2 linked regions of the Nodosilinea sp. E11 genome follow. The main gene of each other region encodes a partner of the protein of the gene in region 2 in a complex. Links are inferred from orthologs where the notes say so. Each region holds a gene or a part of one and is shown on either strand. Other genes may lie near its edges.

Evidence for each region.
Region 1: the proteins of carB (region 2) and carA are in contact, whole or in part, in a solved structure (PDB 1KEE), measured with the Escherichia coli proteins. The link is inferred for Nodosilinea sp. E11 from one-to-one orthologs.

What each region holds. Positions count from the first base shown.
Region 1 is NZ_CP136520.1:3,817,855-3,832,086, reverse strand. Bases 108-3,097 are described here. They hold carA (glutamine-hydrolyzing carbamoyl-phosphate synthase small subunit), read right to left. Parts: upstream 2,190-3,097; coding sequence 1,026-2,189; downstream 108-1,025. Other genes in these bases: RRF56_RS19165 (TIGR02281 family clan AA aspartic protease), read left to right, coding at 2,474-3,097; RRF56_RS19175 (STAS domain-containing protein), read right to left, coding at 415-792; RRF56_RS19180 (Mini-ribonuclease 3), read right to left, coding at 108-380. In the rest of the region: more of RRF56_RS19180, read right to left, coding at 1-107; more of RRF56_RS19165, read left to right, coding at 3,098-3,280; RRF56_RS19160 (alpha/beta fold hydrolase), read left to right, coding at 3,428-4,321; gcvP (aminomethyl-transferring glycine dehydrogenase), read left to right, coding at 4,451-7,417; RRF56_RS19150 (HAD family hydrolase), read left to right, coding at 7,566-8,216; dapF (diaminopimelate epimerase), read right to left, coding at 8,313-9,158; RRF56_RS19140 (Hfq-related RNA-binding protein), read left to right, coding at 9,357-9,569; RRF56_RS19135 (late competence development ComFB family protein), read left to right, coding at 9,732-10,277; RRF56_RS19130 (amidase), read right to left, coding at 10,503-11,963; RRF56_RS19125 (dihydrolipoamide acetyltransferase family protein), read right to left, coding at 11,966-13,270; RRF56_RS19120 (YlqD family protein), read right to left, coding at 13,423-13,875; RRF56_RS19115 (long-chain fatty acid--CoA ligase), read right to left, coding at 13,992-14,232. UniProt on the Escherichia coli protein: Small subunit of the glutamine-dependent carbamoyl phosphate synthetase (CPSase).
Region 2 is NZ_CP136520.1:3,954,010-3,969,041, reverse strand. What follows is about bases 323-4,112. They hold carB (carbamoyl-phosphate synthase large subunit), read right to left. Parts: upstream 3,793-4,112; coding sequence 523-3,792; downstream 323-522. Other genes in these bases: RRF56_RS19730 (hypothetical protein), read left to right, coding at 3,914-4,112. Outside these bases: RRF56_RS19740 (AI-2E family transporter), read right to left, coding at 1-258; more of RRF56_RS19730, read left to right, coding at 4,113-4,198; RRF56_RS19725 (mechanosensitive ion channel family protein), read left to right, coding at 4,227-5,219; RRF56_RS19720 (TrkH family potassium uptake protein), read left to right, coding at 5,243-6,784; RRF56_RS19715 (DUF2254 domain-containing protein), read left to right, coding at 6,817-8,190; RRF56_RS19710 (metalloregulator ArsR/SmtB family transcription factor), read right to left, coding at 8,202-8,528; tRNA guanosine(34) transglycosylase Tgt, read left to right, coding at 8,674-9,816; RRF56_RS19700 (photosystem II reaction center protein K), read left to right, coding at 9,933-10,070; RRF56_RS19695 (hypothetical protein), read left to right, coding at 10,260-11,318; RRF56_RS19690 (GUN4 domain-containing protein), read left to right, coding at 11,399-12,955; RRF56_RS19685 (GUN4 domain-containing protein), read left to right, coding at 12,945-13,568; RRF56_RS19680 (hypothetical protein), read right to left, coding at 13,656-15,002. UniProt on the Escherichia coli protein: Large subunit of the glutamine-dependent carbamoyl phosphate synthetase (CPSase).

The sequences.
Region 1 (14,232 bases), 140 kb from region 2 along the record:
ACCAAAGCTTCAAACCCCGTGGACTGCTGATAAATTTGACTGTCCACTCGACGAGGCCCCCGCGACGAGGCATTGCGGCCCCGGCGCAGCAGGTCTTGCTCGGTGTCGGTTAGCAGCGGCAACAGCAATTGAACCTGGCGGGCCTGCTGCTCGGCCCGTACCTGGTTAACCACCTGCTGGTGAAAAGCCTGAATGCGTTTGGGAGGGAGCAAAAAACTCCCCCGCACAAACAGCTCGTACACCGCATCGCCAATATAGGCTAGGGCTACGGGCGATAAGGCGTTAACCTGCTCTGGGGTAAGGGCCGCAGTAGAGCTTTGGGCGCTGAACTGGAGCAGCCACTGCAGGCTGGTAGACGTCTTGGAGGGCAGTTCGGCCACAGCTACCTCTGGCTAGGCCAATGGCTGGCTAAGGCTATTCACTGGGCGGGGTTTCGAGGTTGGCGATCGCATCATCCACCGAGGGCTGTAGCGACAAAAACTTCTCTAACCGCACTAGCTTAACGGTCTGGGTCACCCGAGGGTTAGTTACCACTTGTACGGTACCGCCCTCAGTGGTGGCCTTTTTCACCAACTGCACCAGTGCACCAAGACCCGAACTATCGACAAAGTCAATAGTTGCTAAATCCAAGATGATATTTTTCGGCCCTGCTTCAACGTACTTAGACATCACCTTACGAAAGGCAGGTTCTGAGAACGCGTCTAGCAAACCCGTGAGGCGAAAAAGTTGATAGGTTCCCCTGACATCGCGGGTGCCTCGTAAGCTTACGGTCAGGGTTAGAGATTCAGCGATGGGAAACCTCCTCGGTGCTCCAATTTCGACGTTAAATATAGGTCAGGATACAGTCGTCTGCAAGGGGTGAAACCGTACCCCACCTGAGGCGGCCAGAGAGCCTAGACCCGAGCTAGACCTTAGACAGATCTAGAGTTGCCGCCCTGCCGTAGACAGATAGCATATAGCGGTTTGACCAAATTGTGCCAACCCGATGGCAGAACCTCAAAATCAGATCTGCAAAAATACTGAGATTAAACTGGCAAACGCTGCTGGCGGTGGGTTCGCATGGTATCTACGAACTTGGCAAACAGGTAGTCAGCGTCATGGGGGCCAGGGCTCGCCTCAGGGTGGTACTGCACCGAGAATAGCGGCAGCGTCTTGTGAGCTAACCCCGCTACGGTCTGATCATTCAAATTCAGATGGGTTACCGTCACCGCATCATTAGGAATAGAGGCGGCGTCGAGGGCAAAGCCGTGGTTTTGGCTAGTAATCTCAACCTGGCGTTCTAGACCGCAAGGCTGATTTAGGCCCCGGTGGCCAAACGGCAGCTTAAAGGTCGAGGCCCCCAGAGAGAGGCCTAAAATCTGGTGACCCATGCAAATGCCAAAGGTGGGCAGCGCGTAGTCTAACAATGCCTGCACCAGTTCGGGAGCCTTGGTCACCGCCGCCGGGTCGCCAGGACCATTAGAGAGAAAAATGCCGTCGGGTTGGTAGCTCATAATTTGCTCTGGCGTAGTACTGGCGGGCACCACCACCACGCGGCAACCATAGCTGGCCAAGCGGCGCAGAATATTGCGCTTTACCCCAAAGTCAACGGCCACCACCGTCAGAGGGGCTGCCTCACCCGGAGGCTGTGCTGTCGGGCCAAACTCCCAGGCCGCATCGGTAATCTCAGTCCACTCGTAGGCCTGGTCGGTGGTGACTTGATCAACCAAATTTAGACCCGCCATGGAAGGCGCATCCTGAAGCTGACGCAGCAGTTCTTCAGGATCGAGCACGGTAGTCGAAATGGCCCCGTTCATGGCTCCCACCGTACGCAGCTTACGGGTAAGGGAGCGGGTGTCAATACCAAAAATGCCGGGAATTTTGTGGGTCTTGAGGTAGTTGGGCAGCGACTGGGTAGAGCGCCAGTTGCTGGGGATTTCGCAAATATTACGGGCGATCGCACCGGTGATGTGAGGGCGACTCGACTCCTCATCATCGGGGTTTACACCGGTATTGCCCAGCTCTGGGTAGGTAAAGGTGACAATCTGGCCGCAGTAGCTGGGGTCAGTCATGACTTCTTGATATCCAGTCATGCCAGTATTGAAAACCACCTCGCCCATTACGGTGCCCGGTGCCCCAAACGACCAACCGCGAAACACCGAACCATCGGCTAAAACCAGCACGGCTGGAGGGGCATCAGGAAAAACCATGGCGATTTGCTCAGCGCTACGAATCGCTATTATCCTAAGGCCAAAGGTCAAATTTAAGCTATGAACCAGAGATTAAATCTCTTGGGTTTACAGCGGCTTGGTCTACCAGTAGTTGTGTGGGCATACTGGGATATGACCTGGCAGACAAATCAGCCAAAACCACAATTGCGATGGTCGAGGGAAGTCCGACGTTGAGTACAGCCGGTACAGCCTCTGCAAGTACAGCCTTTAGACGGTGAAATTAGGATTTTATGGGTAGACCCTGGGCCATCACACATTGGTTTATGCTCGGGAGTCTGGCCTGGAGTTTGGGGGGCTGTAGCCTCGCCCAGGGTCAGCGACCAACGACAACCGCCGATAGTCTGTCAGGGGAAGCTGGCGAGTCAGCTCTCTCAGTGCAAGCCGCCCCCCCGGCTAAAGTAGCCACCTCGCCCCCGTCAGCACCCGCTACCGATACGTTCCGCGAAGCCGTGAATCGGGCCACCAACGCCGTCGCCATCGGTCAGTCAGCCCAGTCAACAGCCGATTGGCAGCTAGCGGCTAGCCGGTGGCAACAGGCGATCGCCCTGATGGAGCAAGTTCCCAGCAGCAGCCCCAACTATGCCCAGGCCCGAACCAAGGTCCAAGAATACAAACAACACCTGGCCGCTGCCCAGCGTAGCGCCACCGACAACATCCTTGCAGCCCCGGCCCCGGACCTGGCCAGCCCAGCACTACCGGCTGGGCTGGCCGCTCAAATTCCCATTCAGCGCCGCCAGGGGGGCACGCCCGTAGTGGCCGTTACCCTCCGGGGCACAGGCGGTACTCAGACCTTCCCAATGCTGTTTGACACAGGCGCAACCGGTACTTTAATCACCCCGGAGATGGCCCAAGCAGTAGGCGTGGCCATAGTAGGCGAGACCCAGGCCAGAATTGCCGACGGCAGCGTGGTAAAGCTGCCCATTGGCTATGTAGACGCCCTAGAACTAGGCGGCCTGCGGCGCGAGAAGATTAGGGTAGCGATCGGCGGCAGCTATGGCCTACTCGGCCAAGACATCTACGGCCAGTACGGCATCGCTATCGGCTCTCACATGATTCACTTACATAAGTAATCCCACCTCAGGTTGCATTCCCAGTTCGGACTGGAACCTGAAACCCGAAACCCGAAACCCAACACCTACCACCGCTCCCACATACGTCCTCTTACAGTGAAAAATCTGTGAGAATATGCAGCAGGCTTTGATTGTGTTTGAACTGCTATGACTGTGTCTGTGCTGCCTGCCGCTGCCGCTGCCCTGAGCGAACCAACCTCCCTCGACCTAGCGACGAGAGTGCAGCTAGCGTCCGTCCAAACTCCATTGATTGAGACTCCCATTCCCACAGCCTACGTGGCCGCCGAGGATGCCGCCAGTTCACCACCGCTGCTGCTGATCCACGGGTTTGACAGCTCGCTGTTTGAGTTTCGCCGCCTGCTGCCCCTGCTCGCCCCCCGCGCTTGGGCATTGGATTTATTGGGATTTGGGTTTAGCGATCGCACCCTCAGCCCCGATCTCTCCCCTGGGGCAATCAAGCTTCACCTGCACAGCTTTTGGCAACAGCACATCAACCGCCCTGTGGTGCTGGTGGGGGCCTCCATGGGCGGGGCCGCCGCCATCGACTTTGCCCTCACCTATCCCGATGCCGTAGCTGGGCTGGTGCTGATCGACGCCGCCGGGTTTGCCGCTGGGCCAGCCATGGGCAACCTGATGGTGCCGCCGCTCGATAGCTGGGCCACGGCCTTTTTGCGCAACCCTAGGGTACGGCGCAGCATTAGCCGCCAGGCCTACTTCGACAAAGCCTTTGTCACCGCCGACGCCGAACTGTGCGCTGCCCTGCACCTACTGTGCCCCGGCTGGAAAGAATCGCTGATTGCCTTCACCAAAAGCGGGGGCTACAACTTTTTGACCGCCAAAATTTCGCAGATTGCCTGCCCTACCCTGGTGGTCTGGGGTGAGCAGGACAAGATCTTGGGCACTAAAGACGCGCGGCGGTTTGAACAGGCGATCGCCGACTGCGAGCTAGTCTGGGTAGCCCAGTGCGGCCACGTGCCCCACTTGGAAAAGCCTGAGGCAACGGCAGCGGCGATCGCCGCCTTTGTGGCTCGGCTAACCTAAAGCAGCCAACAATTTGCCTAGCTACCCCAGCAAATTTTCACCAGATGTTTCAAGATATGAAGGGTGGGTAGCCCAGTATGCTGGTCTACGACGGGTTCGAGCTATTGATTTTGGAGCTATCTGACGGGTATGACGCAACTTTTTCCCCAGACCAGCACCCCAAAGTCCGCTGACTCGGAGGCCGCCTCAGAGGCCGCCTCTAAGCACACAAGCCCCCCTAGCCAGCCTCCCCAAACTTCAGACTCGACGGATCCCCTCAGCCCCTTTGTCGCCCGCCACCTGGGGCCAACGGCAGAGGACACGAACGCCATGCTAGAGGCCCTTGGATACGCCTCCCTCGCCGATCTGATCAGTGCCACCGTTCCCGCTGCGATCCGCCTACCCCAGCCGCTAAATCTGCCCCAGGGGCTAGACGAAGCGGCGGCCTTAGCGGCGCTCCAGGCCCTAGCTACCCAAAATCAGGTGTGGCGATCGTACCTGGGCCTGGGCTACGCCAACACCCTGACCCCAGCGGTGATTCAGCGCAACGTCCTTGAGAACCCCGGCTGGTACACCCAATACACCCCCTACCAGCCCGAAATTGCCCAGGGGCGGCTAGAGGCCCTGCTGAACTATCAAACCCTGGTGACCGACTTAACCGGGATGGAAATTGCCAACGCGTCTCTGCTAGACGAAGGCACCGCCGCCGCCGAGGCCATGACCCTGGCCTTTAACGCCCGCAAACAGAAAGACGCTAACACCTTCTGGGTCTCTAGCGCCTGCCACCCCCAAACCATTGCCGTGGTCAAAACCCGCGCCCTGCCCCTGGGCATCGAGGTGATGGTTAGCGATCACCGTGCCTTTAGCTTTGATACCCCTGTCTTTGGGGTGCTACTGCAATACCCCGCCACCGATGGGGCGATCTATGACTACGAAGACTTTGTCGCCCAAGCCCACGCGGCCAACACCCTCGTTACCGTTGCCGCTGACCTGCTCAGCCTCACCCTGCTGCGACCTCCCGGCGAGTTTGGGGCCGATATTGTGGTGGGCAACACCCAGCGGTTTGGCGTGCCCCTGGGCTTTGGTGGCCCCCATGCGGCCTTCTTTGCCACGCGAAACAGCTTTGCCCGCAAGCTGCCCGGTCGGCTGGTGGGCGTCTCTAAAGACACCTACGGCAACCCCGCCCTGCGCCTCACCCTGCAAACCCGCGAGCAGCATATTCGCCGCGATGCGGCCACCAGCAATATCTGCACTGCCCAGGTGCTGCTGGCCATTATGGCGAGCATGTATGCGGTTTACCACGGGCCAGAGGGTCTGAGAGCGATCGCAGCCCGCCTTTACCACCACACCCAAACCCTGGCCACAGCCCTCTCTGAAGCTGGCTTTGAACTGGGCCAAGCCCCCACCTTCGACACGCTGCGGGTAACTGTGGGCGACGCCCAGGCCGCCATTCTCACCCGCGCCACCGACCACCGCATCAACCTGCGTGTACTGGATGCCGAAACCCTAATCGTCGCCCTCGACGAAACCGTCACCGAGCGCGATCTCCAAGACCTAATCACCGTCTTTACCGGCAACCCATCCACCCATCCACCCGCCCACGCTCCCACTCCCCCTCTCCCCCAGTCCCTCACCCGCACCACCCCCTACCTCACTCACCCCACCTTCCACCGCTACCACTCTGAAACCGAGATGCTGCGGTACCTGCATCGCCTGCAAACTAAAGATCTCTCCCTGGCCACAGCAATGATTCCGCTGGGCTCTTGCACCATGAAGCTCAACGCCACCGCCGAGATGGTGCCCGTCACCTGGCCAGAATTTGGGCAAATTCACCCCTTTGCCCCAGCCGAACAGGTTCAGGGCTATCGCCAGCTGTTTGCCGATCTAGAAGCCTGGTTGGCAGAAATCACCGGCTTTGACGGTGTATCGCTTCAGCCCAACGCCGGGGCGCAGGGAGAATACACCGGTCTCCTAGTCATCCGGGAATATCACCAGCAGCGGGGCGACCATCACCGCAACCTCTGTCTGATTCCTCAGTCGGCCCACGGCACTAACCCCGCCAGCGCCGTGATGGCAGGCATGAAGGTGATTCCCGTGGCTTGTGACGAGGATGGCAACATCGACCTAGCCGACCTCCAAGCCAAAGCTGAAAAACATAGCGCCAACCTGGCAGCGCTGATGGTCACCTACCCCTCTACCCACGGAGTGTTTGAGGCCGACATTACCGAAATCTGCGCCACGATTCACGCCCACGGTGGCCAGGTCTATATGGATGGAGCCAACATGAACGCCCAGGTGGGCCTCTGTCGCCCCGCCGACTTTGGAGCTGATGTCTGTCACCTCAACCTGCACAAGACCTTCTGTATTCCCCACGGTGGCGGCGGGCCAGGGGTGGGGCCCATTGGGGTGAAGGCGCACCTGGTGCCCTATCTGCCGGGGCATAGCCTGGTGGCGGGGGTTGGCGGCGACCAGGGCATTGGCGCGGTGACGTCGGCCCCCTGGGGTAGCGCCAGTATTCTGCCGATTTCATGGATGTATATCGCCATGATGGGGGGAGCGGGGCTAACCAAGGCGACTGAGGTCGCTATTCTCAACGCCAACTACATTGCCCAGCGTCTAGCGGGGCACTACGACATTCTTTACACCGGGCAAAATGGCCGGGTGGCCCACGAGTGTATTCTCGACCTGCGACCCTTTAAGAAATCGGCAGATATTGGCGTGGAGGACGTGGCGAAGCGACTCATCGACTACGGCTTTCACCCACCGACGATGTCGTGGCCAGTGGCGGGCACGCTGATGGTAGAACCAACAGAGAGTGAGTCTAAGGCAGAGCTCGATCGCTTCTGCGACGCCATGATTGCCATTCGCGATGAGATTCGCGCCATTGAGGCGGGTGAGAGCGATCGCACCCACAACCCACTCAAGCACGCTCCCCATACCGTCGCTGACCTAGTCGCCGACTGGAACCGGCCCTACAGCCGCGAGCAAGCTGTCTTTCCTACTCCGTTTACCCGCAGCGCTAAGTTTTGGCCCGCCGTCAACCGGATTGACCAGGCCTACGGCGATCGCAACCTCGTCTGCTCTTGCATCGGCATGGATGCCTATGGGGAAGCCTAGGGCTCTGCCCGCCATGGGTTCAACGGTGAGGCATTTTCAGGGCGCTTTAGCTCAGCCTTTAAATCGTTTCTGTAGATGCCGCAAAGGCTGCAACCGGTAGCTTTGCCTTTAAGCTAAAGCTGTTGATTTTTTTGCGACGGTATCCCCAATGGCCAATACACCTCAACCTAAGGTCATTTTTTTAGATGCGGTTGGCACACTGTTTGGGGTGGCGGGCAGCGTTGGTGAAATCTATGCTGACTTAGCCCAGCACTACGGCGTAATTGCCGACCCAACAACTCTCAACCAAGCCTTTTTTCGCACGTTTAAGGCTGCCCCAGAGATGGCCTTTCCCGGTAGTGACCCAGCCACGGTGCCCGAGCAGGAGTATCTGTGGTGGCGGGTGCTGGCCCAGCAGACCTTCAGCAGTGCTGGGGTGCTCGATCGCTTTGTCGACTTCGACAGTTTCTTTGCCGACCTCTACGCTCACTTTGCCACAGCCACACCCTGGGTACTGTACCCCGACGTTCCACCAGCCCTAGAGCGGTGGCGGCGGCGGGGCATTGCTCTAGGCGTTATTTCTAACTTCGACACCCGGCTATACGCCGTGCTCGAAGCCCTCGATTTGATCAACTATTTCAGCTCGATCACAATTTCCTCCGAGGCCGGAGCCGCCAAGCCCGACCCGCTGATTTTTGCCACAGCGCTACAAAAGCATGGCTGCGAGGCCAGTCAAGCCTGGCACGTGGGCGACAGCAAAGCCGACGATTTCGAAGGGGCCAAAGCCGCCGGACTACAGGGAATTTTAGTAAAACGCTAGAGCGCGAGAAACCGGGTTTCGGGTGTCAGGTTTCGGGTAACAGGCTATTTCCTGACACCTGACACCTGACACCCAACACCTGCCCCCATACGCCCGCTACCGACTCCCCTGAAACACCAGCTCTGCCGGGCCAGTCATATAGACGCGATTGTCGGCGGCAGACCATTCAATATGCAGGGGGCCACCGGGGAGCTCTACGGTAGCGGCGCGATCGCATACCCCACTCAGCACCCCGGCCACCAGCGACGCGCAGGCTCCAGTACCGCAGGCGAGCGTAATGCCAGCCCCCCGCTCCCAGACCCGCATCTTGAGATAGTCAGGCCGCACCACCTGAATGAACTCAGTGTTGATGCGTTGGGGAAACGCCTCATGGTGCTCAAATTGCGGCCCGATAGCTTCTAGGGAAATGGTCGCCACCTCATCGACAAAAGTGATGCAGTGGGGGTTGCCCATGCTGACGCAGGTGACCGACCAGGTTTGATCAGCCACGGTCAGAGGTACACCCACGACCTTTTCCTCAGCCGCCGCCAGGGTAGTCGGAATGTCTTTGGCCAACAGATGGGGCGGTCCCATGTCTACCGTGACTTGACCATCGGGCTGAAGGGTCGGTGAAATTAGCCCCGCCAGCGTGTGAATTCGGTAGGTGTGGGGGGCCTGGGGGGTGCTGCCGTCAGCCGTCTCTAGGGTTTCTAAGAATTTGGCCAGACAGCGAATACCATTGCCGCACATCTCCGGCTCTGAGCCATCAGAATTGTAGATGCGCATGGTGTAGTCGGTGCCTCCCTGCCCTGGCAGCGCAAAGATCACTCCGTCAGCACCAATGCCAAAGTGGCGATCGCACCAAGCCGCCGCCTGCTCAGGAGAGAGCACCGGCTCTGACTGATGGCGATTGTCCACCAAGATAAAGTCGTTGCCCAGACCGTGGTACTTGCTAAATTCCATAGTGCGCCGATGCTGAATGAGTAGACTTTAATTATCGACCAAATTGGGTAGATGGGCAGGCCCGGAGACATGACCATCGACTGATCACCATCCCCTGCCTCACCGATGCACTTTGCTCAACAAATTCTCCCCAACCTGTCGCCTAAGCCGAAAGAACAGGGTACCGTAAGACCAGCATGAGTTTACTGATCTAATGCCATGTCCCAAGAGTTTGCCACTGGTTTCCCGAGCGTTCGACAGGTTCAAACCCTGATTCGAGACAAATCTACCGTTGACGTCAAACTCATCACTGGCGACCTCATCTCTGGTCGGGTCGTTTGGCAAGATCCCCAATGCATCTGCGTAGAAACCGATGATCAGAGCAAGCACCAAATTTGGAAGCAGGCCATTGGCTTCCTCAAATATTCGTAGTTTGCCATGCTGCCCCTAAGCAGTCTTTACATCTTTGCCTGTCGTCTGCCTAGGTGATCGGGGCACACTAAACCCAGGTGGATACTTACCCCAGTTAATCTTCCAGCCCCCCAGATTTCAGTAAAGCCGTTAATCCGCCAGTTTTATGGAGCGTTTGGCCAAATGACTATCGAAAAAATTGTTGAACAAGCCCTGCAAGACGGCTACCTGACCCCTGCCATGGAAGCTGAAGTCGGCCGCATCTGCGACACCGCCGCTGAGCTTTCCATTGAAGAATACATGGCCCTCGATCGCCTCATGGGCGCGCTGCTAACTGGCGAAGTTGTGGCAGTACCCCGCAAACAGTTCATCAACGTCATGGAAGAACTGGTGCTCACCGAGGCCATCTCACGGGTAGCCGAAATTGAATCTAACTCGGACAAAACTTTAGATCTAGGCGACATTGCGGCCTATGCCCTCAACCGGCTACCGCCCCTGTACGCCACCACCGAAGAAGGGGCCAACTTCCAGCGCGAAAATGCCCGAGGTGAGCTATCTGATCTGATCGCGACCCAGGTGCAGCAGGCGATTTCCCGCAACCTTGACCAACCTGACTTCTACCCTGAGCGCCAGACCATTCAAAAGAAGGGTGGCGAGAATGTGCTCAGCCAGGTGAGCTCACTGCTGCAAGACCACGCCCACAAATTCGAGCCGGCATCCAAGGCGTAGATTTTGTCCAGGTGGGCACCGTAGCCCGGTGCAATACCGCTAAACCAGGGTCTCGATCTAGCCAGTTTGCTCGGCGCGATCGCGGCCCTGGTTAGTTTTAAAGGCGATAAATCGCCATCCCCTCTAAAAGCTTGGTCCCATACCAAATCCAATTCACAAAACCCCGCTTCTCAAAAGACCAACCCGCAGGAGCGCATGGCATGCGTCCTGCTGAACCGGGGGTAGCTAACCAGGCTTTGGTATGAGTAGTTTGGTGGTATCGGATGTAGGCGGGGGATCAGTGGCAAAAGCCGGTCGCTGATGGCTCCAGGGGCTAGCCTGCTCTAGCTGAGCCGCCAGGGCTAAGATTGTCGCCTCAGCGGCGGGGCGGCCCACCAGCTGCACCCCCACCGGTACGCCGTTGGGGTCAAAGCCAGTGGGTATGGCCAGAGCGGGTTGACCGCTGGCGTTGAAGGGTGGGCAGGGAGCCACCCAGTTGATCACATTGTCGAGAATTTTGGGCGATCGCAGTCCTTTCCAGGCACCGACTTTGATGACCGGATGCATATATACCGGCATTAGCAGCACGTCGTAGGGCTGGCAAAACTGCACAATCTGCCGCGCCACCCGCTGAAGCTTGGCCACCGCCCGCAGGTAAGCGCCACTATTAATGCGCCAGGCCCGCCAGTAGAGCCAGCGGTTCATCTTCTCTAGCACCACAAAGGGCACTCCCACCTCGGCAATGACACATTCCCACAGCACCGTGAAGGGCTCAATCAGATCTGCCAGGTTGGGAAAACTAACTTCCTCAGCCGTGTGGCCCAGGTCTTCGACCTTCTGCACCGTTTCGTAGATAGCCTGACGACAGACTGGGTGAATCTCGCCAATAGGGTCGAGGCGAGTGACATAGCCAATGCGCAGGGGCTTCAGCGGGGTGTGCAAGCCGTCCAGGAAGGAAGGGTCTGGGTCGGGCAGCCAGTAGGGGTCGCCCACTTCGTAGCCGCTGAGAACATCTAAGAGGGCCGCAGTGTCAGCCACAGTGCGCCCCAGGGGGCCATTGGCTGCCAGCCCGCTCAATCGCTCTCCCACCGGAGAAAAGCTAATTCGCCCGCGAGAGGCCTTCAGGCCCACCAACCCACAGCAAAAGGCTGGTCCGCGCAGCGAACCGCCGCCGTCAGACCCCTGGGATAGAGCACATAGCCCAGCGGCTAAAGCTGCCGCACCGCCGCCGCTAGAGCCGCCGGGCGTGTAGTCTAAATTCCAGGGGTTGCGGGCGGGGGGAAAGCCCGGTGGCTCGGTATAGGGCAGCGATCCCAGCTGGGAGGTGGCCGTTTTGCCCAAAATGACCATGCCGGCCTGGCGCAGCTTACTGACAATGTAGTCGTCTTGATCGGCAATGCGATCGCAGGCCGCCTTGATGCCATAGGCACAAGCTACCCCCTCGACGGGGTTTAGGTCCTTGACCGACACGGTGACCCCAAACAGGGGCGGCAGGTCATCGGGGTTGCTGACCAAATGCTCGGTTTTGGCCCTAGCATCGGCTAAGGCCTGGTCTGCCATCACCGTGACGTAGGCCCCGAGAGCTGGGTTAAGCCGCCCAATCCGCTCTAGATACACTTCTGTGAGTTCTAGCGGCGAGATTTCTTTACTGCGAATCAGCCGGGCTTGTTCGAGGGCGGGCAAGAAGGCCAGGTCGACTGAATTCATAGCTACAGGGTCAGCGACTGGGGATTGTTCTCAATCACGTTAGCTAGATCTTTCAGGAAGGCGGCAGCATCGGCTCCGTAGATGATGCGGTGATCACAGGTGATATTGACCTGCATCTGACGCTTCACGCCCATCAAGCCATCGGCGGTGGCGACCACCGTAGGGCGAGAGGCTCCGATCGCCAAAATTGACCCTTGACCTGGGGGCAAAATGGCATCAAAGCGATCGACGCCAAACATGCCCAGGTTCGACAGGGTAAAGGTGCCGGAATTGTACTCATCGGGCTGCAGCTGCTTGGAGCGCGATCGCGCCACCAGATCGGCCCAGGTCCGCGAGAGGGAATAAATATCGGACTGATCAGCATTTTTGAGCACAGGGGTGATCAGCCCGCCACCTTCCATCGCCACGGCTACAGCAATATTGATGCCCGAGCGGTACTGAATACCCTGGTCGGTGTAGCCCGCATTGAGTAGGGGGTGCTTTTGCAACGTGACAGCCACGGCCTTGGCCAAAAGCCCGGTCATGGTCACGCCCTTAGACTTGATTTGCTTATAGAGCCCATCTAGAGCATCGGTGGTAATGGTGTAGCCCACGTGGAAGGTAGGCACCGCCAGACTAGCCGCCATATTGCGTACAACAGCCTGCTGAAGGGTGTTGAAGGGCACCATCTGGCCCAGGGGTGCAGCACTGGGGGCTGGGGCAGCAGCGGCAGGGGTCGGGGCGACAGGCATTGAAGCAGCGGCAGGAGCGGGGGCGACGGGGGCCGAGCTAGCCGTTGGGGTCGGGGTTTTGCCTGCCGCCAGTTCAACATCTTGAGCGACAATGCGGCCGTGGGGGCCACTGCCTTGTAGGGTAGACAGGTCTACCTTGAGATCTTTGGCCAGCTTGCGGGCGCGGGGAGAGATAACCACCCGTCCGCTGGGACTGCCCGTAGAGGTTGAACCATTTTGGGTAGCGGGGGCAGGAGCTTCAGCTACCGCCACAGGGGCAGCAGCGGCAGGGGCAGCTTCCCCACCGGCATTACTAGCTTTAGCGGCGGCTTGCTGCTTCGCGGCCTCGACCTCGGCTTCGGTTTCAGCCAAAAGCGCGATCGCCTCACCCACCGGAGCTGTACCCCCGGCCTCCACCACAATGGCCGCCAAAATACCCTCGTGGAAGGACTCTACGTCCATGTCGGCCTTGTCCGATTCGACAATGACCACCGTCTCGCCCTTTTCAACCTTGTCACCGGGGGCTTTGACCCAAGACACAATCTTGCCTTCGGTCATAGTTGAACTCAGGGCAGGCATGAAGACTTCGCGAATCATGGAGGTGACTTCCGAAACGGGGTTAAAACGACAGATCAGTAGAGATACCAGGGAATTATTCTATCCCTAAGGCTGGAACCTTTAGGTCATCAGTGGTCAAATTGGAGGATGGCGGTGAGCGGGGTGAGCGCAGACCTGACCCCAGCCTGGCGCTAGAGTTCGCCGCGAATTTCTTGAATCACACCGTCTTTGATCAAGATCTCGACTTGAAGCTTGCGCACCAAGTTATCGCCCACCGCAACGTTAAAGAAGCTCTCGACCTTGCCCTGGTCAACCTCGGCATCCACCGCTAGGGTCTGCACTTCTTGCAGCTGCTGGAGACTTTGATTTTTTTGCTGAAGCAACTTGCTCTTGTCTTGGTTGAGCTGGTTTTGAATATTGCCCATCTGCTGCTGAATGGCCGCCCCGCTGTTGGGCTGGGTTTCAGCCTGCTTTTGCAGCTCAGCTACCATACGCTGTCCCTGCATTTCGAGCTGCTGCAACCGACCATCAATCTGGTTAATTTGGGCTTGCAGCTGCTTCTGGGCTTCCTCTTTCCACAGAGGGGTCACAATCGCCTTAATGTTGACTACCCGCTTGAGCAGCAACGATTGATTTTCATCCATAATCTTTGACTTTAGTAAAGAAATCACCAATATCGCCTACGACTCCCTGGCAGGGGCAGCCGGACTGTTCTGCCTGGCACAGCGGCAGGTTGGTGAAGTCTTTGCACCACCCGCAGCTACACAAACATCGCGTCAATCATATCGCGATACCGGTCGGTAACCACGGGACGACGCACTTTTAGGGTTTGAGTGAGCAGACCATTTTCGATCGAAAACGGCTCCAAGATTAGGCGGAAAGGTCCAACGCGATCGTCGGGGCGATAGCCAGGACGGTCTTTGACCTCGCGGCCCAGTTCGTTGCGAAACAGCTTCTGCACTCGGTCATCGTCGAGGGTGATGGCGATGCAGTCGGCGGGG
Region 2 (15,032 bases):
GGGGACTAGCAGTATGCCGCTAGTCACCACCACCACCAAGAGCGCCACAATCACGAGCCCCAAAGACCAGGGGTGGGGAATGGGGGTGTATTTTTCCACGCTGCCAGCGGCAAATCTCAGCACAATGGCCAGCAAAATGCCCAAGAAAAGCATGAGCACGACTTCAGCGAGCACCCACAGCAGTCCCCCCAGGGCAATCAGCAGCGCCACTGTGGCCAGCGGTACTAGCACCCGCTTGAGCTCAGACTGATTACTCATACCCGTTTTGCTTTTTACTATCGGAGCTGCTTCCCCCTTTTAAGTGAATACCAGGTTCCAAACAAGGTCCTAAAGATAGGGTTTAATACCGAATCCGAATTCCATAACCCCGATTCCCAGAATGCCAAACCGTAGGGGCGCATGGCATGCGCCCTCCTGAATCGGGGATAACCCAGCAGGATTGAGTATAAGAGCCAGCTAAGCCAAACCGTTGAGCCTAATGGTGGGAATGAGTCAGTATTTCACTGTGGCAGAATGGCAGCATTACATGCCCACGTACTCCTGGAGAGATTTGACCTGGAGGGGGTGCTGTTGCAGGGAGCCGATCGCAGCGGTGGTCGCCTTGGCCCCCGCAATCGTGGTAATGATCGGCACCTTGTAGGCTAGGGCCGTGCGACGAATCGAGCGATCGTCTTCGATCGCAGTGCTGCCCGCAGGGGTATTGATAATCAGCTGAATCTCGTTGTTTTTGATCGCGTCTTCGATGTTGGGGCGGCCTTCATGCACCTTGAGAATGAGGCCGACGGTCAGCCCTTCCTCCATCAGGGCTTGGCGAGTGCCGGAGGTGGCAATTAGCTTGAGACCCATATCGGCCAGTTCTTTGGCCACGGGGATGACGGCGGCTTTGTCGCGATCGTTCATGGAGATAAAGACGGTGCCTTCGAGGGGGATCTTTTGGTTGGCCCCCAGGGCGGCTTTGGCGAAGGCCTTGCCAAAGTCTGAGTCGATGCCCATGACTTCGCCAGTCGATCGCATCTCGGGGCCGAGCAGGGCATCGGTACCGGCGAACTTGTCAAAGGGCAGCACCGCCTCTTTGACGGAGACATGGTTGGGAATCACCTCTGTGGTAAAGCCCAGCTCGGCCAGGGTTTTGCCCGACATCACCCGCACCGCCAGCTTGGCCAACGGATGACCGATCGCCTTAGAGACAAAGGGCACCGTGCGCGAGGCGCGAGGGTTAGCCTCAATGATGTAGACCTGCTCGCCCTTGACCGCGAACTGAATATTCATCAGGCCGATGACGTTGAGGCGCTTGGCCAGCTTGATCGTCCAGTCGCGGATGGTGGCAAGGGCGGCGGGGGGCAGGGTCATCGTGGGCAGGGAGCAGGCCGAGTCGCCGGAGTGAATGCCCGCCTGCTCAATGTGCTCCATAATGCCGCCAATGACCACCTGGCCGGTGTGATCGGCGATCGCATCCACATCCACCTCGATGGCGTTCTCTAAAAACTTGTCGATCAAGATCGGGTGGTCAGGCTCCACCAGCACCGCGTAGGTCATGTAGCGCTCCAGATCGGCGTCGGAGTAGACGATTTCCATGGCGCGACCGCCGAGCACGTAGCTGGGCCGCACCACCACCGGATAGTCGATCTGCTGGGCGACGCGCAGGGCGTCGTTGAAGCTGCGGGCCATGCCGTTGGGGGGCTGCTTGATGTCGAGTTCGCGCAAAATGGCCTCGAAGCGCTCGCGGTCTTCGGCGGTGTCGATAGAGTCGGGGGAGGTGCCCCAGATCTGGGTGGGGGGGTGGATGGGTGGATGGGTGGATGGGTCAGCGGCGGGCAGGGAGGCAAGGTACTGCTGGAGGGGGACGGCCAGCTTCAGGGGGGTCTGGCCACCAAACTGGATGATGACGCCTACGGGGTTTTCGGCCTCGATGATGTTGAGTACATCTTCTTTGGTCAGGGGCTCAAAATAGAGGCGATCGCTGGTGTCGTAGTCGGTAGACACCGTCTCGGGGTTGGAGTTGACCATGATCGTCTCGTAGCCGTCGTCGCGCAGGGCAAAGGAGGCGTGGCAGCAGCAGTAGTCAAACTCGATGCCCTGGCCAATGCGGTTGGGGCCGCCGCCTAAGATCATTACCTTGGGGCGATCGCTGGGCAGCACCTCGGTCTCGTCTTCGTAGGTGGAGTAGTAGTAGGGGGTAAAGGCCTCAAACTCGGCGGCGCAGGTATCCACGGTTTTGTACACCGGAATCACGCCTAGGCCCTTGCGGTAGTCGCGCACAGCGTCTTCATGGGTGCCGGTGGCGTAGGCAATCTGGCGATCGCTAAAGCCCTGGCGCTTGACCGCCCGCATCTGCTCGTAGGTCAGCTCATTGAGGGGGGTGCGCTTGAGAAACTTTTCGGTCTGCAACAGGCCGAAGAGCTGGTTTAGAAACCAGGGGTCGATGGCGGTGAGGTCGAAGATATCGTTGACCGACAGGCCCAGCTGCATGGCGTGGCGCAGGTCAAAGATGCGATCGGGGTTGGGGGTGCGCAGTTTGGGGCGAATCTCGTTGAGGCTGGGCAGCTTTTCGGCGCGATCGCAGCCCCAGCCTGCCCGCCCCGTCTCTAGCGATCGCAGCGCCTTTTGAAACGACTCTTGGAAGGTACGGCCAATCGCCATGGCTTCACCCACCGATTTCATCTGGGTGGTCAGGGTGTTGGAGGTGCCGGGAAATTTCTCGAAGGCAAACCGGGGAATCTTGGTCACCACGTAGTCGATGGTGGGCTCAAAACTGGCCGGGGTTTTCTTGGTGATGTCGTTAGAGATTTCGTTGAGAGTGTAGCCCACCGCCAGCTTGGCGGCAAACTTGGCGATCGGGAAGCCGGTCGCCTTAGAGGCCAGCGCCGAGCTGCGCGACACGCGGGGGTTCATCTCAATCACGATGAAATCGCCGTTGTCGGGGTTGACCGCAAACTGAATGTTTGAGCCGCCCGTCTCTACCCCAATCTCGCGGATGATTTTGACCGAAGCATCGCGCAGGCGCTGGTACTCTTTGTCGGTCAGAGTCTGGGCCGGGGCCACGGTGATCGAGTCGCCCGTGTGCACGCCCATGGGGTCGAGGTTCTCGATCGAGCAGATGATCACCACGTTGTCGGCTAGGTCGCGCATCACCTCCAGTTCGTACTCCTTCCAGCCGAGGAGAGATTGTTCGACAAGAATCTGCGACACCGGGCTGGCGTCGAGGCCCGAGCGCGAGATCAGCTCAAATTCTTCTTGGTTGTAGGCGATGCCGCCGCCGGTGCCACCCATGGTGTAGGCGGGGCGAATGATCAGCGGAAAGGTGCCGATCTGCTGGGCGATCTCCTTGGCCTCATCCATGGTTTCGGCCAGGCCCGAGGGGCACACGGGCACCTCAATGCGGGCCATGGCTTCTTTAAACAGTTTGCGGTCTTCAGCCATCTCAATGGCTTCGAGCTTGGCCCCAATCAGCTCGACCCCGTAGCGCTCTAGCACGCCGGTTTTGGCCAGGGTCACCGCCAGGTTCAGCGCCGTCTGACCGCCCATGGTGGGTAGCATCACAGCGGGGCGCTCCCGCTCGATCACCCGCTCGACGATTTCGGGGGTCAGCGGCTCGATGTAAGTGCGGTTGGCGGTCTCCGGATCGGTCATGATGGTGGCCGGGTTGGAGTTGATCAGCACCACCTCGTAGCCCTCTTCCCGCAGGGCTTTGCAGGCCTGGGTACCCGAGTAGTCAAATTCGCAGGCCTGACCAATGACAATCGGCCCAGAGCCAATCAACAGAATCTTTTTGATGTCATCACGGCGGGGCATAGGCGACAGGGGTGCTTACGAAAAATCCAAATCATTTTAAGGGGTATTTACAAGATCGGTTTGCCCAGCTTGAGGCAAACCCGACAGATTAGTTGGACCTGAGGGCCAATGTCAGCATTTAGTGAACTTAAGCAAAACTCTAGAACAATCCCGGGGCAGACAGTACCTGCGCCGGGCATGCGATCGCCCAATCGCCCTAGCCACCGTGAACCACCCCAGTTCAGCCCTGGTCTACAACCGCCAGGGCACTACGCTACTGGGCAACCGTGGCTACGGCAAAACCCTGCTTCTGGTGCTGCTGCACCTAGCGCAGCATGGTATTGATCTGCCCCCAACACCCGGAGCAACGCCTAGCCGGTTACCTAACCCACTAGAGATAGAGGCCAAAATCGTCACGTTTCTATAGGCTGGCAGAGATATTATTCTCTAGCGCTATGAATTTTGACTATTCTCCCATTTGGGAAAAAACTCAGGCGATGGTCAATGGCTTTCTGGCTTTACTGCCAAATATTGCCCTGGCTATTGTCGTATTCGTAATTTTCTTTTTAGCTGCCAGAGGCATCAGGGCAACGGTGAGACGATTGACCCAACGGCGGCAACAAACCCGAAACGTGGGTCTGGTTTTAGCGCGTTTGGCCCAAGGTGCCACCGTTTTGATTGGTCTTTTTGTTGCCCTCTCCATTATTATCCCCACCCTGCAGGCCGGAGATCTAATTCAGCTTCTAGGCATCAGCGGAGTTGCGATTGGGTTTGCCTTTCGGGATATTTTACAAAATTTCTTGGCGGGCATCTTAATTTTATTGACCGAGCCGTTTCAAATTGACGATCAGATCATTTTCAAGGATTTTGAAGGCACCGTTGAGCACATTGAAACTCGCGCTACCACTATTAGAACCTACGATGGCCGCCGCATCGTGATTCCCAACTCGGAGCTGTTCACCAACTCGGTTTTGGTCAATACCGCCTTTGAAAATCGTCGCCTACAGTACGACATTGGCATTGGCTACGGCGACGATATTGCAACCGCTAAGAACCTGATTTTAGAAGCCGTACATGAAACTGATGGGGTACTGCCCGACCCCGCTCCCGATGTAATCGTGGTCGATTTGGCCGACAGCACCGTTAACCTGCGCGCCCGCTGGTGGGTGGAGCCGCCCCGCCGCGCCGATGTGCTTGATTTGCAAGATCAGGTGCTGATGAACATTAAAAACAAGCTGACAGCCAACGGCGTTGATATGCCCTTCCCCACCCAGCAAATTTTGTTCCACGACCAAACCGAGGAAACCGACGGCGATCGCAGCCGTCAGCGCGAAGGCTGGCCCTCTCGCAAAGGAGAAGCCCCAAAACCGCGCAGCATTGGGGGCTCGCTGCGCCAGCTGGCCGATGTGCGCTCAGCCGGTAACGGTAACTCTGCCCACCAGGACTAATAGCCGTGAATCAATCGTGAACCATGGGGCCATACCGAACTATCCGCTTGATACTGCATGATTTTGGCCTACTGCTGCACGTGCCCGGCATCATGGCTCTGCTTTCCATACCAATCTGCCTTTACTTTGGGGAGTACTATGCCATTGCGCCTTTCTTAACGACAGCGATCGCCGCCTTCGCGCTGGCTCAAGGATTCTACCGGGCCAATTCGCCTAAGGTAGACAAGACTCGCCACTACCACGCCATGCTGATTGTGGCGTTGACCTGGGGCGTTATTCCTCTGCTGGGCGCTATCCCCTTCGTCGGTATTGCCGCTCTGGCCGCATCCGCTGATACATCCCCGACCCTACTGGCTTTTCAAAATATTTGGAATGCCTTGTTTGAGGCATTTTCGGGCTTTACCGGCACCGGTTTGACCATGGCCACCGACGCCAGCCTGCTGCCCCATAGTTTGCAGTGGTGGCGATCGTTTACAGAATGGGTAGATGGCATCGGGGTGATTGTTCTAATGCTGGCATTGCTAACCATCGAGTCTTCCCAAACCAAATCGCTAGAAACCGATCCATCCCAGCTGTATGCCGCTGTCGGCCGCCAACGAACCATTGGCGACACCGTTAGAGCCACCGCTAAAAATATTCTCTGGATCTACAGCTTCTACACCGGGCTAAGTATTTTGCTGTTAGCTCTGTTGGGAATGCCCCTGTGGGAAGCCATTAATCACGGGCTCACCGGCATTGCTACGGGCGGCTTTAGCATCACCACAGCTAGCTTTACAAGCTATAGTTCTACCCTTCAGTTGGCTACTATTTTCATTATGATTACTGGCGCAGTCAGTTTTCCGGTTCACTATCAATTGCTGCGTCGCCAGCGGTGGACTTCTCTATGGCAGAGAAATCAGCATCGCCTGCTGCTGCTTTTGCTGGGTTTAGGCCCCTGCCTACTGCTGCTAGAAAACCGCTGGGCTACAGCATCTATACCCTGGCTAGACAGCTTATTTCAGTGGAGTTCGGCAGTGACCACCTGCGGGTTTAACACAGCTCAGGTCCAGAACTGGAGTATGGGGGCAAAACTACTGCTCAGCGCCGCCATGGTGATGGGAGGAGCGGCCGGATCGACCGCTGGGGGGTTAAAGCTGCACCGAATAGTGCTGCTACTGCTGGGCATTCGTTGGCACTTTCAGCAGCTTTTCATCACCGCCGATGACAATATTTCCTATCGAATTGATGATGAAGCATTACCAGCATCCCAAGCCCATGAACAAGTGCAATCGGCGGCTGTCTTAGCCAGTTTGTGGCTGCTGCTGCTGGGCATCGGCATTGTGGTGCTTACCCACCTAGTCTCACCCATCTACACGCTAGAGGATGTGATCTTTGAGGCGGCTTCTGCAACCAGCAACGTGGGGTTATCAACTGGTATTAGCGACCCTACCCTACACTGGGGCGGCAAGCTAATGCTCATTTTGCTGATGTGGGCAGGGCGACTCGAAATTATTCCGGTGCTCCTATTAGGGATAGCTATCTGCCGCCCAATCACTCAAACCTTGCCTGAGCAACCTTCCAAATAATTTCTCGATCTCCATTATCCCTTTACCCCGTGATGAAACACATTAAGCTCAGCAAATTTTGGGATAACCTTCGATCGAGCTACTGGTTTTTACCCACGCTCATGGCCGTCGGAGCGATCGCATTGGCATTTGGCCTGCTAGCCATCGATCGTTCAGATTCTATCGATATCAGTGCCCTTAGCTGGATCTATCAGGGCGGGGCCGATGGGGCACGAGAGGTGCTCTCGGTAATTGCGGGATCCATGGTGACCGTAGCGGCCACCGCGTTTTCAATCACTATCGTCGCCCTCCAGCTAGCGTCGTCCCATTTTGGGCCACGCCTACTGCGCAACTTTATGCAGGACCAGGGCAATCAGATCGTGTTGGGCACCTTTATTGCCACCTTTATCTACTGTTTGCTGGTGCTGCGCACGATTCGGGGCGAAGACCACGAGCCATTTGTGCCCCAGCTCTCGGTAACGGTGGGGGTTTTGCTGGCCATGGCCAGCATTGGGGTGCTGATCTACTTTATTCACCATGCCTCCACCATCATTCAGGTCTCCCACGTGATTGCCGATGTCAGCCACGACCTAGAGCAAGTCACCAACCGCCTGTTTCCAGAAGCTTTGGGTCAGGAGATCGATCAGCAGGGCGAGAGTACCAGGGATATGCCCACCGATTTTGACGCCACCGCCCAACCCGTGCAGGCCAAGAAAACGGGATACCTGCAAGGAATTGAAGACGACGTCCTGATGCAGGTGGCCTGCGATGAAAATCTTTTGCTCCAGGTCAAGGCGTATCCAGGGGCTTTCATCATTGAGGGTGGCCCCCTGGTCATGGCCTACCCTGCCAATCGCGTTACCCAATCGGTAGGCGATCGCATTAATCAAGCCTTTGTTCTGGGCCACGAGCTGACTAAGCAGCAGAACGTGGCATTTCCGATTGAACAACTGGTCGAAATTGCGCTGCGAGCCTTGTCCCCTGCTATTAACGACCCCTTTACGGCCATTCGCTGTATTGACCAACTGGCCGACGGGCTGGCGCGGCTTGCCAGTCGTGAATTTCCGTCTCCTTACCGCTATGACCAGTCGCACAATCTGCGGGTGATTGCGGCTCCAGTCAAGTTTGAGACCCTGGCCAACACAGCCTTTAACCAAATTCGTCAGTATGGCAGCACTGACACGGTGGTGATCGGTCGGCTGCTGGCGGCGATCGCCGCCATTGCTCCCTTTACCCGCCACTTCAAACAGCGCCACATTTTGCAGCAGCACGTTGAGGCGATTTGGCACAGTAGCCAACAAAGCCTCACTCACCAACGAGACCTAGAAACCATAGAAAAGCAGTACCACACTGCTCTGGCGGCTCTACAGGGGACTGGTCTTTCAGGAGGAAATGACTCGCTATACCCCTCACCGCACAAGCGGTAATAGCTAATGGCTCAAAATGGTGGACAGGGGTGACTAGAGGACGGCGGACTGAGGTGGTGCAGATCGCTGAGGTAGGTGGCCAATTCTCCAAATTCGGTGGGGTTGAGGCGGTAGTAGATCCACCGGCCCTCCTGGCGGGCGGCGATCAGCCCAGCCTCCCGCAGGATTTTGAGGTGAAAGGACAACTTGGATTGAGCGATGTTCATGCGATCGCACAGATCGCAAACGCATAGTTCCTGCGATCGTAGCAGCTCAATCACCTCCAGCCGCAGCGGGTCAGAGAGAGCTTTGAAACGGGCCAGAATCGCGTCAGAACGTTTGTCTAAAGCTGTGGCCATCTACTGCGTCAGGTAAGGAAATAACTAAGCCTAGGGTAGCAAAGCTATCGGATATCTGTGGCCTTGACAACACCGCTGCGATCACCGCCAAATGCTACGATAAATGCCACTTTGCCATTCCCTTTGCTCCCTGGAGCGCTGTATTTTGACCCAGGCATTTTCCTTTAGCTGCGACGCTCGCTGTAGTCATACCCAGGCGCGGGCGGGCACATTCACCACCCCCCACGGCCCCGTGCACACCCCCCGGTTTATGCCCGTGGGCACCCTGGCCAACGTCAAAACCGTCACCCCCGCCCAGTTAGCCACCACCGGGGCGCAGATGGTGCTGTCAAACACCTACCACCTGCATCTGCAACCGGGCGAAGACATTGTCGCCGAGGCGGGCGGCCTGCACCGATTCATGGGTTGGGATGGCCCGATGCTGACGGATTCGGGCGGCTTTCAGGTGTTTAGCCTCAGCCAGATGCGCACCATCACCGAAGACGGCGTCACATTTAAATCGCCCAAGGATGGCCGCATCATCAACATTCGGCCCGAAACCTCGATTCAGATTCAAAACGATCTGGGGGCCGATGTGATCATGGCCTTTGACGAGTGCCCTCCCTACCCGTGCAGCCGCGAGGTCATTAAAGCCTCGACCGATCGCACCTGGCGCTGGCTGTTGCGCTGTGTGGAGGCCCACAAGCGGCCTGACCAGGCGCTGTTTGGCATTGTGCAGGGGGGCGTATACCCCGACCTGCGGGCCGAGGCGGCGCAGCAGTTGGCCACCTTAGACCTGCCCGGCTATGCGATCGGCGGCGTCAGCGTGGGCGAGCCACCAGAGCTGATCGAAACCATTGTCAAAGCTACGGCCCCCTGTTTGCCCGAGCATAAGCCCCGCTATTTGATGGGGGTGGGCACCTATAGGGAAATGGCCCAGGCGATCGCAGCCGGAGTAGACCTGTTCGACTGCGTGATTCCTACCCGGCTGGCCCGCCACGGCGCGGCGCTGGTGGCAGGGGAACGGTGGAACCTGAAGAATCAGCGCTTCCGCCGCGACTACACCCCCATCGACGCCACCTGTCCCTGCTATACCTGCCAAAACTTTACCCGCGCCTACCTCTGCCATCTGATCCACGCCAAGGAGATGCTGGCCTTTACGCTGATCTCCATCCACAACATCACCGAGCTGGTGCGGTTTACCCAGCGCATTCGGGAGGCGATTTTGGCAGGGCGTTTCCATGACGAGTTTGCCCACTGGCTGACGCCAAACCCAACGACAACCCCGATAGACACACCCCAACCGTGATAAAATGCGAAGAAAATTTACCAATTCTCAGATTCCAGTCATGGCGCTAGGCGCAACGCTCTACTGGCTTCTGAGGCTGGTCTGTCCCGGCTGTGTAACGAGAGGATAATCATTAAATGGAAGTCGCAATGCTGCTGGCCAAGCTGCCCGAGGCCTACTCCCTGTTCGACCCCCTGGTAGACGTGCTGCCCATTATTCCCGTGTTCTTCCTGCTGCTGGCCTTTGTGTGGCAGGCATCTGTCGGCTTTAAGTAAGCCTTTTGACCCCAGTGGTTTTTGGCTCAAATAAACCCAAAACCCCAGAGTTTTATCGCTCTGGGGTTTTGTATTGGCGCTAGGCCTCAACGTTGCCGAACCGCCTGAGGTGCCGTTTCCAGCGTTCCTACCACTCTCAGCGCTGATATACTGAGCCAGTGTTTATCAGCACCATTGCCTGAGCTAAAAATGGTCAACGATTTTGACTCAAACCCTAGTTTCCGGCTGTCGATTAAATCCTTAGAACCTGAACTAGATGCCAGGGCGATCGATGCAGATGCTCAAGCGCTGTGCAGCCGCATCACCCAGCTCAGCAGCTTAGGGCACACAACCTTTACTTTTCTGACCCAGGCTCACCCCCTTACCCCACGGCTGAGCACAGTTGCCCCCGGCGCTGACCGAAACCTATCGGTCGGGCTCTGGTTTGAGGCCCCGCTCAACAAATTTAGGGTAGTACTGCGGTGCGTGGGCAACTGGCTCGATCGCACCACCCAGCGCTACAGCTTTGAGGTCAGCATTCCGCCTGCCTATACGCTTACCCTACAGACGAACCAGGCCAAGGTGCTGGCTCAACTCCTGCCCCTGGGCGAAGCGCTGCTGCCCCCAGGGGAAATCTACCTCACCCAGGCCGAAGGCTATGTGCACAGCTTTGGCGAACTCACGCCAGCCGCCAAAGCCAACCTGCTGTTGGTACGCCATCGCATGGGGCTCTCAGCAGATGAAACCCATGACCTCAACGCCAGAGCAATGGGGCCGTTCAAAACTCTGGCCGATAAATATCAGCACTTTCGCAAAGAGCTACTGGTCTGCCAGCAGGAGGGCAGCCTGGATGACGACTTTTGGCGAGTAATGCAGGCCAAGGCGGCCACCATGGGCCTGCCCGAGGCCGATGCCCAGTTTTTAAAGGCCGAGCGTATCAATGCGCTCCGCCATGCCGCCGACCAGGCTCGGCAGCAGGCCGAGGCCGAGGCCGAAGCCAACCGCCAGCGCCACCGTGAGCAACAGCAGCGGTTAACCAACTACCGCCGCACCTTCGAGGCCCTGGCGATTGATGCGCTGGCCACCCAGGCCCCGGGGCTAGAGGCGACAGAGTTCCATCAGGGTGTAATGGCCTACCTCTCTGGGCCAGAGTTTAACCGGGGCCGCCTCACCCAGGCCCGAGGCTTCTATCAGCTCAACCCCCAAGAGGCCGATGCGCTGGAGAAAACCGTTTTAGATGAGCTGTATTTGCTATCTGGCCTACTATAGGAGTTCAAAACCTAGGAGTAGGTTCGCAACCGTGAACCGTGGGTATTGGTCTAGGCTGGGTGCGACTGGGAGGTGTTGGCTTGGCGCAGAACGTTAGATTATTGATCAAGTTTATAGACCCTCAGCTCAAGAGCGACGATGTGGCAACTGAGGTGCACTATTTAGTTGAAGATCTGCGCGACCTCGATGGCATGAACCAAATTCGGTTCGAGCCGATCTCAGACATTAACGGGGTAGCTGAGGTCAGGGTTGGGGTGCAGTTTGAGGCCCATCCAGAGCTACTGGCGTCAATTTTGCGGCGGCTACGCGATCGCCTCTACTACGCCCCGATCGAAACCGCTTTCACGTTCCAACTCGGTGAGATGGCGCTGCACATCGAAACCCATCAAGCTGAAGATCTCGTGGGCCTAATGGCGATCGCCCAAAGCGGGCTGCTGTTTTCTCCCGAGCGCGACTACCTGGCTGAGGCTGAAACCTACAGCCGAACCCAGGGCGAGCTATCCCCCACCGAACTCGACAACCTTAACCTGCTGCGCCAGCGGCTCGACCTCTCAGTAGACGAGGCCACGGTGCTCAATGCCAGAGCCGCAGGCCCCTTTCAAACCCAGGCCGACAAACGCCGCTATTTTGAAGAGATCACCTCAGCCGAGTTTAGTCGCCTGCGCGCCATGCACGAGGGTCAACCCTTTGCCCTCAAAGATCCGTGGCCTGTCCTGCAAGAACTGGCCGAAAACCTGAGTTTACCCATCCTTGAAGCAGAGGCCATTTATCAACAGTACCAGCAGCGCTACAACGACGACATCCAGATCAAAACCACACAAACAACCCTCAAAACTACCGAAGATGTCCGCCTAGCCGCCGAAGCTAAGGCCGAGGGCGATCGCCAAAAGCAGGCCCACCAGGCGCAAGTCCAGCGCGATCAGTACCAGGCCCTGTGCCACCAAGCCCTGGCCAATAGCCTCTACCCCTCTGAGTTTGACCAAGGCCGCCTCGACCAGGCACGGCGATTGCAAGGCCTATCGCTCGATGAAGCGATCGCTATTGAAGCGGCGGTGCGCGACCAAAAGTATGGCCCCATTGAATCGGCCCTGGGCGTCGACTACACCCGGCTGCGTAGTCTGCTCGTGCAACAGGCCTGGCAAGCCGCCGACCTCGAAACCGAGGCCGCTATTTTCAAAGCGCTAAACCTCGACATGCAGCCGGTGACCGCTGCCACCGTAGAGCGCCTTCTGCCCACCGACTTAGCCACCATTGACGCCCTGTGGAGTCTCCACAGCAATCGGCGCTTTGGGTTTAAGGCTCAGCAACAGGTGTACCGTAGCCAGCAGCAAATTCAGCAAGACGAGCACCTGCGCGGCCTAGACTTTCAGCAGGCCCTGGGCTGGCGCGATCAACCCACCTGGTTGTACCGAGGCCATCGGCCCTACTACGCCCTCGACTTTAGCCTTGAGGCTCCCCCTGGCCACCTACCCACCTGGCGCTGGTGCTGCCCCAGCCTCAACCATCGCTACGACCTAGACAGCGAGACGATTATCGCCGTGATGAGTCATCTCAACACCTGCCTGCCTCTAGAAGCGGTGGCCACACCCGTGATCGATCAAACGTTAATCCCCGGAGAGGTAACCAGTGTTAGCTAGTGAGCCGATTGGCAGCCTTGACGCAACCCTCAACGACCTCAGTCTGTTGCTCAACGACGAAGACTGGGAAATGGCCGATCGCCTGACCGCAGATCTACTGCTCGAAGCCGTGATGCAAAACGCCCTCGGGGAGGAGGTACTGCTGCGAGGTAGAGACGCTCGACAACGGCCCCACCTCACCCCCCAAACCCTGGCCACTATTCCCTGCCAGTTGCTTCAGGCCATCGACGATCGCTGGCAGAGTGCTAGCGGCGGGCATTTTGGCTTTTCTCCCCAGCTTCAGATCTACAGCGAAATCCTCAAATTTGAACCCTTTGATCCAGCGCTGCACAACTGGTCAAACCCCCACCCCTTCTTTGCCGAAGTCGGCTGGCTGATGCTGTTTTCGCTGCGGCCTGTGGGGTTTCTGCGGTTTTACAACTGGCTCGACTTTGACCTTGAAGCCCCCCAGGGTCACCTTCCGGCCCTGTGGTACTGGCAGGTGCCCCGGCTGGCTTCCCTACGCATGGGCGGCTTCTTGACCGGACAGGGGGCAGGCTTTGGCGATCTGTCGCGCCTCGACGCTATGATGCTGCGCCTCTCTCGCTGTCACCAGGCCGAGGGTATGGGGTGAGGGGGTGAGGGGTGAAAGGCAGAATGGTTGAACCTACCCGATGACCGGGTCACTACGACTCCTGCATGACCTCGTTACGTCCCCCGGTTACTCTTCGCCCTGGGCCTGCACCAATTGCCCCCAGGGAATTCGCCCATCGGCGGCGAGCAGGCTGGCAATTTCTCGGGCTCCGTAGCGGTTGATGTGGCTGGGATCGGCAAACAGGTGCGATCGCCAGCGCCAGGTTTCTAATAGATCGACCAGGGTGAGGGTACCTCGATTGGCCCAACCCTGTAAAAATTGCTGAAACTGGCGCTCGTAGTTCAGTCGTACCCCGTCGAGGTAGTCGTTGCTCAGGGGCAAATTGACAAACACCAGCGGAATATTCTGGCTTTGCAGAAACTGGGTGGTGGCTTCAAAGGAAACCGTCTGCACCCCGTCTAGGCGAAAGGGGCGATAGGCGTTGTCGTACTGACCGCGCACCAGTGGAAAGCTGCGGTAGTAGACCGTCGGGTTGAACTGATCGTTGACCGCCAAAAATCCCTGGGAGTTGATTGGGCTGAGGGGCACGGTGCCATACTCCGCATTTGGAGCAATGGCCTCGCTTTCAGGGCTGTCCAGTTCAGGGCTGTCCGGTTCAGAGTCATCAGAGGCGGGTTCTGCCTGATCTAAATTGTTGGGGGAAGCCAGGGTGAGAGTAGCGCCATCGCGCACAGCGGCGTAGCCAGGGGAGGCCAAAATTTCGGCAAAGGTGCGATCAAACCGTCCGCTGTTGAAGGCGCGAGAGCCTTCGGCCCAGATTACCAGCCTGGGGTGCAGGTCAGGGGCCAAAAGCTGCCGGGTAATAAAACTCACCACCTGGGCCGTAGCCCCGTTGACGCTAAAGTTGTAGACCCGCAGCCCGGGGTAGCCCTGCGCCGCCAAAGCCTGCTGTAGCACCACCGGATCGACCCCCTGGAGGGCACGGGAACTGCCCACCACCAGCACATCGGGGGGACCGAGGGTGGCCACGTAGGCGTGGTACAGGCTCACCTGCTCATCTAGTACGTCGCTGCCCAGGGCCGGAAATACCCTGGGTAAGCCCTGCTGGTCGGCCTTTTGCTGCGCCAGATAGAGGTTTTGCTGATATTCCCGCGCTTTGCGCTGGCTAAATACCTGGCGGGGGTCATCGGGAGCGATCGCCTGCAACAGCGCTACAGACCGGCCCCAGGCTCCGGCCACCTGGTTCCACTGGGGGGCCGTGGTGGCGGTAGCGGCCAGCAGGGTGGCTTGGTTGGCTTCTCCAACCGCCTCGTACCAGAGATCGGTCGGGGGCAAGGCTGCCTCAGCGTTGGCTGCCGATGGCCGGGGGTCGGAGGTGGCGGATGGGACTGGGCGACTGATGCAGCAGGTCAACAAGGCTCCTAACACCAACGATGTCGCTAGCCCAGGACGAGAGGCAAAGGGTTTGGTCATAGCTAGGGAAGAGCACAATGGCGAGTTGTC